2 regions of the Streptomyces sp. NPDC000983 genome follow, and region 1 is predicted to be linked to the other one. Evidence: riboswitches for the same ligand, from Rfam matches in the RefSeq annotation. Region 1 holds a riboswitch; the other holds the start of a gene.
What was found. Region 1 has a riboswitch for S-adenosylmethionine ahead of thrC (threonine synthase). Riboswitches for the same ligand answer to the same signal wherever they lie in the genome.
Positions count from the first base shown of each region.

Region 1 (5,643 bases):
ACCTCGGTGGCGCCCAGGCCCCCCGCCAGCTCCGTGCTGCACGCGGTGAAGGCGTCCGCCCAGCGCCGGGTGAGGAAGCCCAGTCGGTCGGCGCCGAGCATGCCGTCGAGGACCTCCCGCGCCACGTCGTCAGGGAGGATGCGGAAGTAGTCCACCGGCGCCCACGGGGTGTGCGAGAAGTGGCCGATGCGCAGGTCGGGGCGGAGCTCGCGCAGCATCCCCGGCACCAGCGTCAGGTGGTAGTCCTGCACCAGGACCGCGGCCCCGTCGGCCGCGTCGCCGGCCAGCGCCTCGGCGAAGGCCAGGTTGTAGCGCCGGTAGTTCTCCCACTGCCGCCGGAAAGCGGCGTCGAAGACCGGCTCCAGCGGCGTCTGGTACAGCATGTGGTGGACGAACCACAGCACCGAGTTGGCGACGCCGTTGTAGGCGTCGGAGTGCACCTCGGCCGGGATGTCGAGCATCCGCACACCGTCCTCGCCGACCCCGCGGCGGACCGCCTCGCGGTCGCCGTCGGAGAGCGCGGAGCACACCCACAGGGCACCGGCGTCCGGCCCGATCGCCGAGAGCCCCGACACCAGTCCGCCCCCGCCCCGTTTGGCGCGCAGCGAGCCGTCGCCTTGGACCTCGTAGGAGACCGGGCCGCGGTTCGACGCGACCAGCACCCGGGCAGCATCGTGCGTGGAAGCCATGTGCTCCAACCTAGCCCGTGTCGTAAACGCTCAAACGTACGAGCAGTCGGCGGGGGAATGTGTCAGGCCACCTTGCGTGCGGCGTACTCGGCGATCTCCACCATCGGCGGCCGTTCCTCGGTGTCCACCGAGTACGTCCGCGGCTCGAAACCGTCCTCGCCGCGCTCGAACTGGGTCAGCGCGGGGCGGACCAGGTGCCCGCGGGCCAGGCGGAGCTGGGCGGTGCGGTAGATCGCCGCGGACATCCGGCCGAGCGCCTGCCCGTCCTGGTGCCGGTGCTTGCGCACCCCCACGTCGACCTGGGCCAGCGCGTCCAGGCCCACCAGGTGCAGCGAGTCGATCAGCATGCCCAGCTCCACGCCGTAGCCGACGGGGAAGGGGAGCTGTTCGAGCAGCGAGCGGCGGGCCGCGTACTCCCCGCCCAGGGGCTGCACGAATCCGGCGAGCTGCGGCCAGTGCATGTTCAGCAGCGGGCGGGCCATCAGCTCGGTGACCCGGCCGCCCTGTCCGGCGGCCTGCCCCAGCGGGCGGTCGTACATCGCCTTGACCAGGTCGACCCCGGGTTCGGTGAGCAGCGGGCCGACGATGCCCGAGACGAAGTCCGAGGAGAACTCCCTCAGGTCCGCGTCGACGAAGCACACGATGTCGCCCCGGGTGGCCAGCAGCGAGCGCCACAGCACCTCGCCCTTGCCGGGCACCGCGGGCAGGCGGGGCAGGATCGCGTCCCGGTGCACGACCGTCGCCCCGGCCGCCGCGGCGACCTCGGAGGTGCGGTCGGTGGAACCGGAGTCGATCACGACGATCTCGTCGACCAGCGGGACCTGCTGCATCAGGTCGTGCCGGATCACGGCGACGATGTCACCGACGGTCCGCTCCTCGTTGAGGGCGGGCAGCACGACGGAGACCGACTGGCCCGAGGCGCGCTTCGCGGCCATGATCTGGTGCAGCGGGCGGTCGGTCACGGACCAGGAGCGGGTGCTCAGCCAGCGCTCGGTTTCTTCCAGCACAGTGCGCGGCTCCTCTGCGATCTCTCGGCGAGCTCCGGACCAGCATGAACGCCCCATGTGATCCATCTCGCGGTTCGGACGGCTCTCTCAACTGTCCTGGCCTTCGGTTACAGTCTTGAACAACGCTGATGACCATCGCATGTCGGGGGCCGTCAGCGCCCACAACCGAATACCGCTCATCCAGAGGGGCAGAGGGACACGGCCCGATGAAGCCCCGGCAACCCTCCAGTCGGTTCTCGTAGCGATCACCGTCGATCGCCCTGCGGGGCTCCCGGCTCGGGAAGGTGCCAAATCCGTCTCACGGCGAAATGCGTCGTGAGGAAGATGAGGAGAAAGGGCCTCGCCTCACATGGCTGTGCAGACTGCCGCAAGCACCGGAAATCCCACCGTCGACCTCGGTCCCGCCGCCGCCCTGAGCTGCCGCGAGTGCGGTCACCGCGTCCCGCTCGGCCCGGTCTTCGCGTGCGAGGAGTGTTTCGGCCCGCTGGAGATCGCCTACGACTTCTCGGCGTACGACACCGAGGAGCTCCGCGCGCGGATCGAAGCGGGACCCGCGAACATCTGGCGCTACGCGCCCCTGCTGCCCGTCCCCTCGGACGTGGCGGACAAGCCCAACCTGAACCCCGGCTGGACCAAGCTCGTCCAGGCCGACAACCTCGCCCGCGAACTCGGCGTCACCGGCGGGCTGTACGTGAAGGACGACTCCGGCAACCCGACGCACTCCTTCAAGGACCGGGTCGTCGCCCAGGCCCTGGAGGCCGCGCGCGCCTTCGGCTTCACCACGCTCAGCTGCTCCTCCACCGGCAACCTGGCCGGCGCGGTGGGTGCCGCCGCCGCCCGGGCGGGCCTGCGCTCGTGCGTGTTCATCCCGCACGACCTGGAGCAGGGCAAGGTCGTCATGGCCGCGGTCTACGGCGGTGAACTCGTCGGCATCGAGGGCAACTACGACGACGTGAACCGTTTCTGCTCCGAGCTGATCGGCGACCCGGCCGGCGAGGGCTGGGGCTTCGTCAACGTCAACCTGCGCCCGTACTACGCGGAGGGGTCCAAGACCCTCGCGTACGAGATCTGCGAGCAGCTCGGCTGGCGGCTGCCGGACCAGATCGTGGTGCCGATCGCCTCCGGCTCGCAGCTCACGAAGATCGACAAGGGCCTGCAGGAGCTGATCAATCTCGGTCTGGTCGAGGACAGGCCGTACAAGATCTTCGGTGCCCAGGCCGAGGGGTGCTCGCCGGTGTCGGTGGCCTACAAGGCGGGCCACGACGTCGTGCGCCCGCAGAAGCCGAACACCATCGCCAAGTCGCTGGCCATCGGCAACCCGGCGGACGGGCCCTACGTCCTGGACATCGCCCGCCGCACCGGCGGCGCGGTGGAGGACGTCACCGACGAGGAAGTCGTCGACGCCATCAAGCTGCTGGCCCGCACCGAGGGCATCTTCGCCGAGACGGCGGGCGGTGTGACGGTCGGCGTGACGCAGAAGCTGATCAAGAACGGTCTGCTCGACCCGGCGAAGACGACCGTCGTCCTCAACACCGGCGACGGCCTGAAGACCCTCGACGCGGTGGCCGGCACCGGCCTGACCGCCACCATCCGCCCGAACCTGGACTCCTTCCGAGAGGCTGGCCTCGCATGAGCGTGACCGTCCGCATCCCCACCATCCTGCGCACCTACACCGGTGGGCGGGCCGAGGTCGCCGCCGAGGGCGCCAACCTCGCCGAGGTCATCGCCGACCTGGAGAAGAACCACACCGGCATCGCCGCCCGCGTCCTGGACGACCAGGGCAAGCTGCGCCGCTTCGTGAACGTCTACGTCAACGACGACGACGTCCGCTTCGAGCAGGGTCTGGAGACGGCGACCCCCGAGGGCGCCGGAGTCTCCATCATTCCGGCGGTCGCCGGCGGCTGATCGTTACCTTCGGTAACGTATGTCACCGAGAGTTCATCGAATTGCCCTCTCCGTAAGAGAAACGGAGGGGGCAATTCTGCTTGATTGAGCACGGTAGAGTTGGGGAACCAGCTGTTCCCCGCTTGCCGGACGCATATGAGCTCCGACCTCCAGGCGATGAGAAACAGCCAAAGTGTGCGGGTCTTTTGCGTCATTTGCTTCTTTTGCGGGGCCCGACTTGCCCTGAATGCAGGCGAATTCTTACTACATTCCGGACCTCGTGCGTCCAGAATTCTCGTCCGATTGACCTGTTGCAGACGGCAGTTGGACAGATACATTCAGCCGCGGTCGACGCGTTCCGGCGCACGCCCCCAATACGACTGGGGGGTGAGGTCTGACCCGGATCCGCGAAGTGCGGATCTGTGCAAGGGCCAGTAATAGGGGAGTTAGGCATGGCTCAGGGCACCGTCAAGTGGTTCAACGCGGAGAAGGGGTACGGCTTCATCGCGGTCGACGGTGGTGCGGATGTTTTCGTCCACTACAGCGCGATCCAGATGGACGGTTACCGCACCCTGGAAGAGGGCCAGCGGGTCGAGTTCGAGATCTCGCAGGGCCAGAAGGGCCCGCAGGCCGACATGGTTCGCGTCACTGCCTGAACGCGCGACCGAGAACCGCAAGCGAGTCTTCTGCTGAAGGGCTCGCACCGGAGGGACCCAACCCCTCGGGTGCGGGCCCTTCCGCATGCCCGCGGCCGTGCCCGCACGGGGTCCGGCGCGGGGTCGCCGCCCCGAAGGAGTGGGGTTCGATCCCCGAGAGCCGCTTGCACTCGCATGGGTCGAGTGCTAATCATTGGCGTTAGCACTCTGAAGGTGAGAGTGACAACGAAGGACCGGGTCGGTGAGGCCGCAGGCCGGGTGGGGCAAGGAACCACGAGGCAGGCAGGCCGTCCGTCGCGGGCGCGGGCGCGGTCCGAGGAATCACCCCCAGTCCTGGAGGGACCACTTCACATGGCCAAGATCATCGCGTTCGACGAGGAGGCGCGGCGCGGCCTCGAGCGCGGCATGAACCAGCTCGCGGACGCCGTCAAGGTGACGCTCGGCCCCAAGGGTCGCAACGTCGTCCTCGAGAAGAAGTGGGGCGCCCCCACGATCACCAACGACGGTGTCTCCATCGCCAAGGAGATCGAGCTCGAGGACCCGTACGAGAAGATCGGCGCCGAGCTGGTCAAGGAAGTCGCCAAGAAGACGGACGACGTCGCCGGTGACGGTACGACCACCGCGACCGTTCTCGCCCAGGCGCTGGTCCGCGAGGGCCTGCGCAACGTCGCCGCCGGCGCCAACCCCATGGCCCTGAAGCGCGGTATCGAGAAGGCCGTCGAGGCCGTCTCCGCCGCCCTGCTGGAGCAGGCGAAGGACGTCGAGACCAAGGAGCAGATCGCCTCCACGGCCTCCATCTCCGCCGCCGACACCCAGATCGGCGAGCTCATCGCCGAGGCCATGGACAAGGTCGGCAAGGAAGGCGTCATCACCGTCGAGGAGTCCCAGACCTTCGGTCTGGAGCTGGAGCTCACCGAGGGTATGCGCTTCGACAAGGGCTACATCTCGGCGTACTTCGCCACCGACATGGAGCGTATGGAGGCGTCCCTGGACGACCCGTACATCCTGATCGCCAACTCCAAGATCGGCTCCGTCAAGGACCTGCTCCCGCTGCTGGAGAAGGTCATGCAGTCGGGCAAGCCGCTGCTGATCATCGCCGAGGACGTCGAGGGCGAGGCCCTGTCGACCCTGGTCGTCAACAAGATCCGCGGCACCTTCAAGTCCGTTGCCGTCAAGGCCCCGGGCTTCGGCGACCGCCGCAAGGCGATGCTGAACGACATCGCCATCCTCACCGGCGGCGAGGTCATCTCCGAGGAGGTCGGTCTCAAGCTCGAGAACACCTCCCTGGACCTGCTGGGCAAGGCCCGCAAGGTCGTCATCACCAAGGACGAGACGACGATCGTCGACGGCGCCGGCTCCTCCGAGCAGGTCGCCGGCCGGGTCAACCAGATCCGCGCCGAGATCGAG
Region 1 is NZ_JBEPBM010000011.1:117,606-123,248, forward strand. It holds gene ABT296_RS15340 (alpha,alpha-trehalose-phosphate synthase (UDP-forming)) at 1-689, opposite strand, end outside; gene ABT296_RS15345 (glucosyl-3-phosphoglycerate synthase) at 752-1,696, opposite strand; SAM riboswitch class I at 1,870-2,027, shown strand; gene thrC (threonine synthase) at 2,046-3,329, shown strand; gene ABT296_RS15355 (MoaD/ThiS family protein) at 3,326-3,601, shown strand; gene ABT296_RS15360 (cold-shock protein) at 4,033-4,236, shown strand; gene groL (chaperonin GroEL) at 4,588-5,643, shown strand, end outside.

Region 2 (5,643 bases), on a different contig from region 1:
GGTCACGCCCTGCCGCAGCTGCGCATCGGCGTGAACGACGAGGGCTACCTCGAGGCGCTCGGCGACTTCGATGAGCCCGTCGGTCCTGCATTCTGGGAGCGCGGATGAGCACTACAGAGACCACGCAGTCCCGCTCACGCGGGAAAGCGCCCGCCGGTGAGCGCGTCGCCGACTGGGCGGACGGCCGGCTGGGCATCTACGGCCTGGCCAAGGCCAACATGCGCAAGATCTTCCCCGACCACTGGTCGTTCATGCTGGGCGAGGTCTGCCTCTACAGCTTCATCATCATCATCCTCACGGGTGTGTACCTGACGCTGTTCTTCCACCCGTCGATGAACGAGGTGGAGTACCACGGCAGTTACGTCCCGCTGCAGGGTCAGCTGATGTCGGAGGCGTTCAGCTCCACGCTGCACATCTCCTTCGACGTCCGCGGTGGTCTGCTCATCCGGCAGATCCACCACTGGGCGGCGCTGATCTTCCTCGCCGGCATGTTCGTGCACATGATGCGCGTCTTCTTCACGGGTGCCTTCCGCAAGCCCCGCGAGATCAACTGGGTCTTCGGATTCCTGCTGTTCGTCCTCGGCATGTTCACCGGCTTCACCGGTTACTCGCTCCCGGACGACCTGCTCTCCGGCACCGGTGTCCGCTTCATGGAGGGCGCGATCCTGTCCGTGCCGATCGTCGGCACGTACCTGTCGTTTTTCCTCTTCGGCGGGGAGTTCCCGGGCGGCGACTTCGTGGCCCGCTTCTACTCGGTCCACATCCTGCTGCTGCCGGGCATCATGCTCGGTCTGGTGGTCGGCCACCTCATCCTGGTCGTCTACCACAAGCACACCCAGTACGCGGGCCCCGGCAAGACCAACAAGAACGTCGTCGGCATGCCGCTGCTGCCGGTCTACATGGCCAAGGCCGGAGGCTTCTTCTTCCTGGTCTTCGGTGTCATCGCGGCCATCTCGGCGATCGCCACGATCAACCCGATCTGGGCGCTCGGCCCCTACCGTCCGGACCAGGTGTCCACCGGCGCGCAGCCCGACTGGTACATGGGCTTCTCCGAGGGCCTGATCCGTGTCATGCCGGGCTGGGAGATCAACTTCTGGGGTCACACGCTCGTCCTGGGTGTGTTCATCCCGCTGATCATCTTCCCGCTGGTCCTGGTCGCGATCGCGGTCTACCCGTTCATCGAGTCCTGGGTCACCGGCGACAAGCGCGAGCACCACATCCTGGACCGCCCGCGCAACGCCCCGACCCGTACGGCCTTCGGTGTCGCGTGGATCACCTGGTACATGGTGCTGCTGATCGGTGGTGGAAACGACCTCTGGGCCACCCACTTCCACCTGTCGATCAACTCCATCACCTGGTTCGTCCGCATCGGGTTCTTCGTGGCCCCGGTCCTGGCCTTCGTCATCACCAAGCGGATCTGCCTCGGACTCCAGCGCCGCGACAGGGACAAGGTGCTGCACGGCCGCGAGTCGGGCATCATCAAGCGCCTGCCGCACGGTGAGTTCATCGAGGTGCACGAGCCGCTCAGCCAGGACGCGCTGCACACGCTCACCGCGCACGAGCAGTACAAGCCGGCCGAGCTCGGCCCGACGGTCGACGAGAACGGTGTCGAGCGCAAGGTGAAGGGCACCGAGAAGCTGCGCGTCAAGCTCAGCAAGGCCTACTACGGCGAGGAGTCCCAGATTCCGAAGCCGACCGTAGAGGAGTACAAGGAGATCACGAGCGGCCACGGCCACCACTGATCGCTGCGCACGCCACGCCACGGCCGAAGGGCCCCGTCCGGTGTACGGACGGGGCCCTTCGCCGTGCCCCGGGCTGGATAGGGTGGGAGCACACTCTTCTACGACACTCAGGAGCGGCCTTATGAGCGCTGTGACCCCCGCTGGAGGCGACATCGCGGCGGGCCGTTCCTGGCCCCCGCTGCTGAACGGCCTGCTGGAGGGGCGCGACCTGAGCGCCGACGACACGGCCTGGGCGATGGACCTGATCATGCGCGGGGAGGCGACCGACGCGCAGATCGCCGGGTTCGTGGTGGCCCTGCGCGCCAAGGGCGAGACGGTCGAGGAGATCACCGGGTTCGTCCGCACCATGTACGAGCACGCCAACGTGATCGAGGTGTCGGGCGACACCGTCGACATCGTCGGCACCGGCGGGGACGGCGCCAAGACCGTCAACATCTCCACGATGTCCGCGATCGTGGTGGCCGGCGCGGGCGCCAAGGTCGTCAAGCACGGCAACCGGGCCGCGTCCTCCGCCTCCGGCTCCTCCGACGTGCTGGAGAAGCTTGGCGTCAACCTGGAGCTGCCCGTCTCCCGGGTGCCGCGGGTGGTCGAGGAGGCCGGGATCACCTTCTGCTTCGCGGCGAAGTTCCACCCGGCGATGCGTCACGCGGGCGCGGCCCGCGGCCAGTTGGGCATCCGCACGGTCTTCAACGTCCTCGGCCCGCTCACCAACCCCGCCCGGGTGCGGGCGCAGGCCGTCGGGGTCGCCGATCCCCGGATGGCGCCGATCGTCGCGGGCGTCTTCGCCGAGCGCGGCAACTCCTCGCTGGTGTTCCGCGGCGACGACGGCCTGGACGAGCTGACGACCACCTCCACCTCCCGGGTGTGGATCGTCCGCGACGGCAAGGTGACCGAGGAGTCCTTCGACCCGCGGGACGTCGGCCTGGACCTGGTCCCCGTCGAGGCGCTGCGCGGCGCGGACGCCTCGTACAACGCCGACGTGGCCCGGCGCCTGCTGGGCGGCGAGACCGGCCCGGTGCGGGACGCGGTGCTGCTCAACTCGGCGGCCGCCCTGGTCGCCCTGCACCCCACCGGCGCCCCCCTCGCGGAACAGATCGGCGCCGGCATGGCGAAGGCGGCCGAGTCGATCGACTCGGGCGAGGCCAGGCGGACGCTGGAGCGCTGGGTCGCGGCGAGCAACGCCTAGGGATTCGTTCGCCGGTCCCGCGATCCGGACACGGGTTGCGGGACCGCGATCACTTCACGTACGTTCCTGTACCAGGTCATGAGTGACAGTCATGAGGCCCCGGCCGACTGTCCGGCAACCCTCCGTCCGTGGCGGGGTGCCCCGGGTGAAGACCAGGCCGTAGGCAGCGAGGTCTACGGCAAGCGCGGACCCCTCTCGAAACCAGGGGTCCTGGTCATTCGAGGGAGTCTCCCGTGAGCAAGCGAATGCGCTAGGGCCGCCGAGCCCCGCCTCCGCGCACCTTCCTTCCGCTCTTCTCCTCCGTCTCTCACGGGAGCTTCGCCATGTCCGTCCCCACCGCTGCCTCCGCCCGGACCATTTGTGCCCCGCTGCCCGTTCTGGGCCGGGATGTCACCGTGCCGCTCGTCACCGGTGGCGAGGTCACCTACGCCGCGCTGGACTACGCCGCCAGCGCCCCGGCGCTCCAGCGGGTCTGGGACGACGTCGCCGCCTACGCCCCGTACTACGGCAGCGTCCACCGGGGCGCCGGGTACCTCTCCCAGCTCTCCACCGACCTCTTCGAGAACGCCCGCCGCACCGTCGCCGAGTTCCTCGACTGCCGCCCCGACGACCAGCTGGTCTTCACCCGGTCCACCACGGACTCCCTGAACCTGCTCGCCGCGGCCCTGCCCGCCGACTGCCAGGTCTTCGTCTTCGAGACCGAGCACCACGCCTCGCTGCTGCCCTGGCAGGACGCCCGGGTCACCTACCTCGACGCCCCGCGCACCCCGCAGGCGGCGGTACGGACCCTGGAGCGAGCCCTCGCCGACCGGGACCCCCACGGCCCCGCCCTGGTCTGCGTCACCGGCGCCTCCAACGTCACCGGCGAGCTGTGGCCGGTGCGGGAGCTGGCCGCCGCCGCCCACGCGCACGGCGCCCGGATCGTCCTGGACGCCGCCCAGCTCGCCCCGCACCACCCGGTGTCCGTGCGCGACCTCGACGTGGACTGGGTCGCCTTCTCCGGCCACAAGCTGTACGCGCCCTTCGGCACCGGCGTCCTGGCCGGCCGCGCCGACTGGCTCCGGGCGGCCGAGCCGTACCTCGCGGGCGGCGGCGCCAGCCGCAAGGTCAGCCGCCGCGAGGACGGGGGAGTGGAGGTGCAGTGGCACGAGAGCGCGGCCCGGCACGAGGCCGGCTCGCCGAACGTGATCGGCGCCTACGCCGTCGCCTCGGCCTGCAAGGCCCTGACGGAGGCCGGCTTCGACGGCCTGATCGCACGGGAGAACCACCTGATCGAGAAGGTCCGCACCGGCCTCGCCGAGGTCCCCGAGGTGCGGATCCTGTCGCTCTTCGGTGACGACGCCCCGCGGGTGGGCGTGATCTCCTTCGTCGTCGACGGCTGGAACAGCTCCCACTTCGCCGCCGCCCTCTCCGCCGAGTACGGCATCGGCGTCCGCGACGGACTGTTCTGCGCCCACCCCCTGCTGCGCACCCTGCTCGGCAGCGACCCCCGCTCGCAGGGCGAGTGCGGGGCCCCCGAGGCGGCGCCCGGGGAGAAGTCCCTCAACGCGATCCGCGTCAGCTTCGGCGCGGGCACCCCCGACGAGCACGTCGAACGTTTCGTGGCCGCGGTCCGGGAACTGGTCACCGACGGCGCGAAGTGGAACTACCGCACCGAGGACGGGCGCTGCGTGCCCGCGGTCTGACCCGGCGCACGGGGGGCTGGGCTAGTTGTCCAGCCCCAGCGCGAACGCGGCCTCCAGGTCGTGCTGGGAGTACGTCCGGAACGCGACGTGGGTGTCGGTGCCCTCCACGCCGGGGATCTTGCTGATCCGGCCGGGGATGACCTCGGCGAGGTCCTCGTGCTCCTTGACCCGGACCATGGCGATCAGGTCGTAGGTGCCGGTGACCGAGAAGACCTCGCTGACGCTGTCCAGCGAAGCGATCTGCTCCGCGATCTCGGGGATCCGGTCCACACTGGTCTTGATGAGGACGATCGCGGTGATCACGGTTGGTTCTCTCCCTCGGGGGCCGGCGTCGCTGGGGTGGTCCTCACTCTAGTCGCACGGCCGAACCGCACCCAGGCGAAGCAGCACCCCAGGCCGAAGCCGATCAGATGGGCCAGATAGGCGACCCCGGGGCCGCTGGAGGCCCGCCCGGCGGCCAGCCACTGCAGGGCCGCCCAGAAGGGCAGCACCACCCAGGCGGGGAAGCGCAGCGGCAGGAAGAACAGGAAGGGCAGCAGGCTGGTCACCCGGGCCCCGGGGAGCAGCACCAGGAAGGCGCCGAGCACCGCCGAGATCGCGCCCGAGGCGCCGACCAGGGACTGCTCGGAGTCCGCGTTGGCGGCCGCGTAGCCCAGCAGGGCGAGATAGCCGCAGCCCAGGTAGAACAGGGTGTACTGGACGCGGCCCATGCGCTCCTCGGTGAGCACGCCGAAGACGTAGAGGAAGAGCATGTTGCCCAGCAGGTGCACCCAGCTGCCGTGCACGAAGAGCGCGGTGGCCGGGGTGAGCGCGGCGCGCGCCGAGCCCTCGAACAGCTCGGCAGGGACCACGCCCCAGCGCCGGAAGTAGGCGCGCTGCGCGGCGTGCAGCTCCTCGCCGGTGCCGTAGGCGGGGTTCAGTCCCGAGGCCGGTCCGATCAGGAAGATCAGCGTGCACAGGGCGATGAGCCCGTAGGTGACCGGCGCGGACGGCAGCCGGACGGGGTACGCGGTCCTGGAGCTCCACTTGC
Region 2 is NZ_JBEPBM010000010.1:12,356-17,998, forward strand. It holds gene qcrA (cytochrome bc1 complex Rieske iron-sulfur subunit) at 1-108, shown strand, start outside; gene qcrB (cytochrome bc1 complex cytochrome b subunit) at 105-1,742, shown strand; gene trpD (anthranilate phosphoribosyltransferase) at 1,864-2,928, shown strand; SAM riboswitch class IV at 3,003-3,119, shown strand; gene ABT296_RS13635 (aminotransferase class V-fold PLP-dependent enzyme) at 3,252-4,613, shown strand; gene ABT296_RS13640 (Lrp/AsnC ligand binding domain-containing protein) at 4,635-4,916, opposite strand; gene ABT296_RS13645 (rhomboid family intramembrane serine protease) at 4,913-5,643, opposite strand, start outside.
Region 2: another riboswitch for S-adenosylmethionine. It lies ahead of ABT296_RS13635 (aminotransferase class V-fold PLP-dependent enzyme); the one in region 1 lies ahead of thrC (threonine synthase).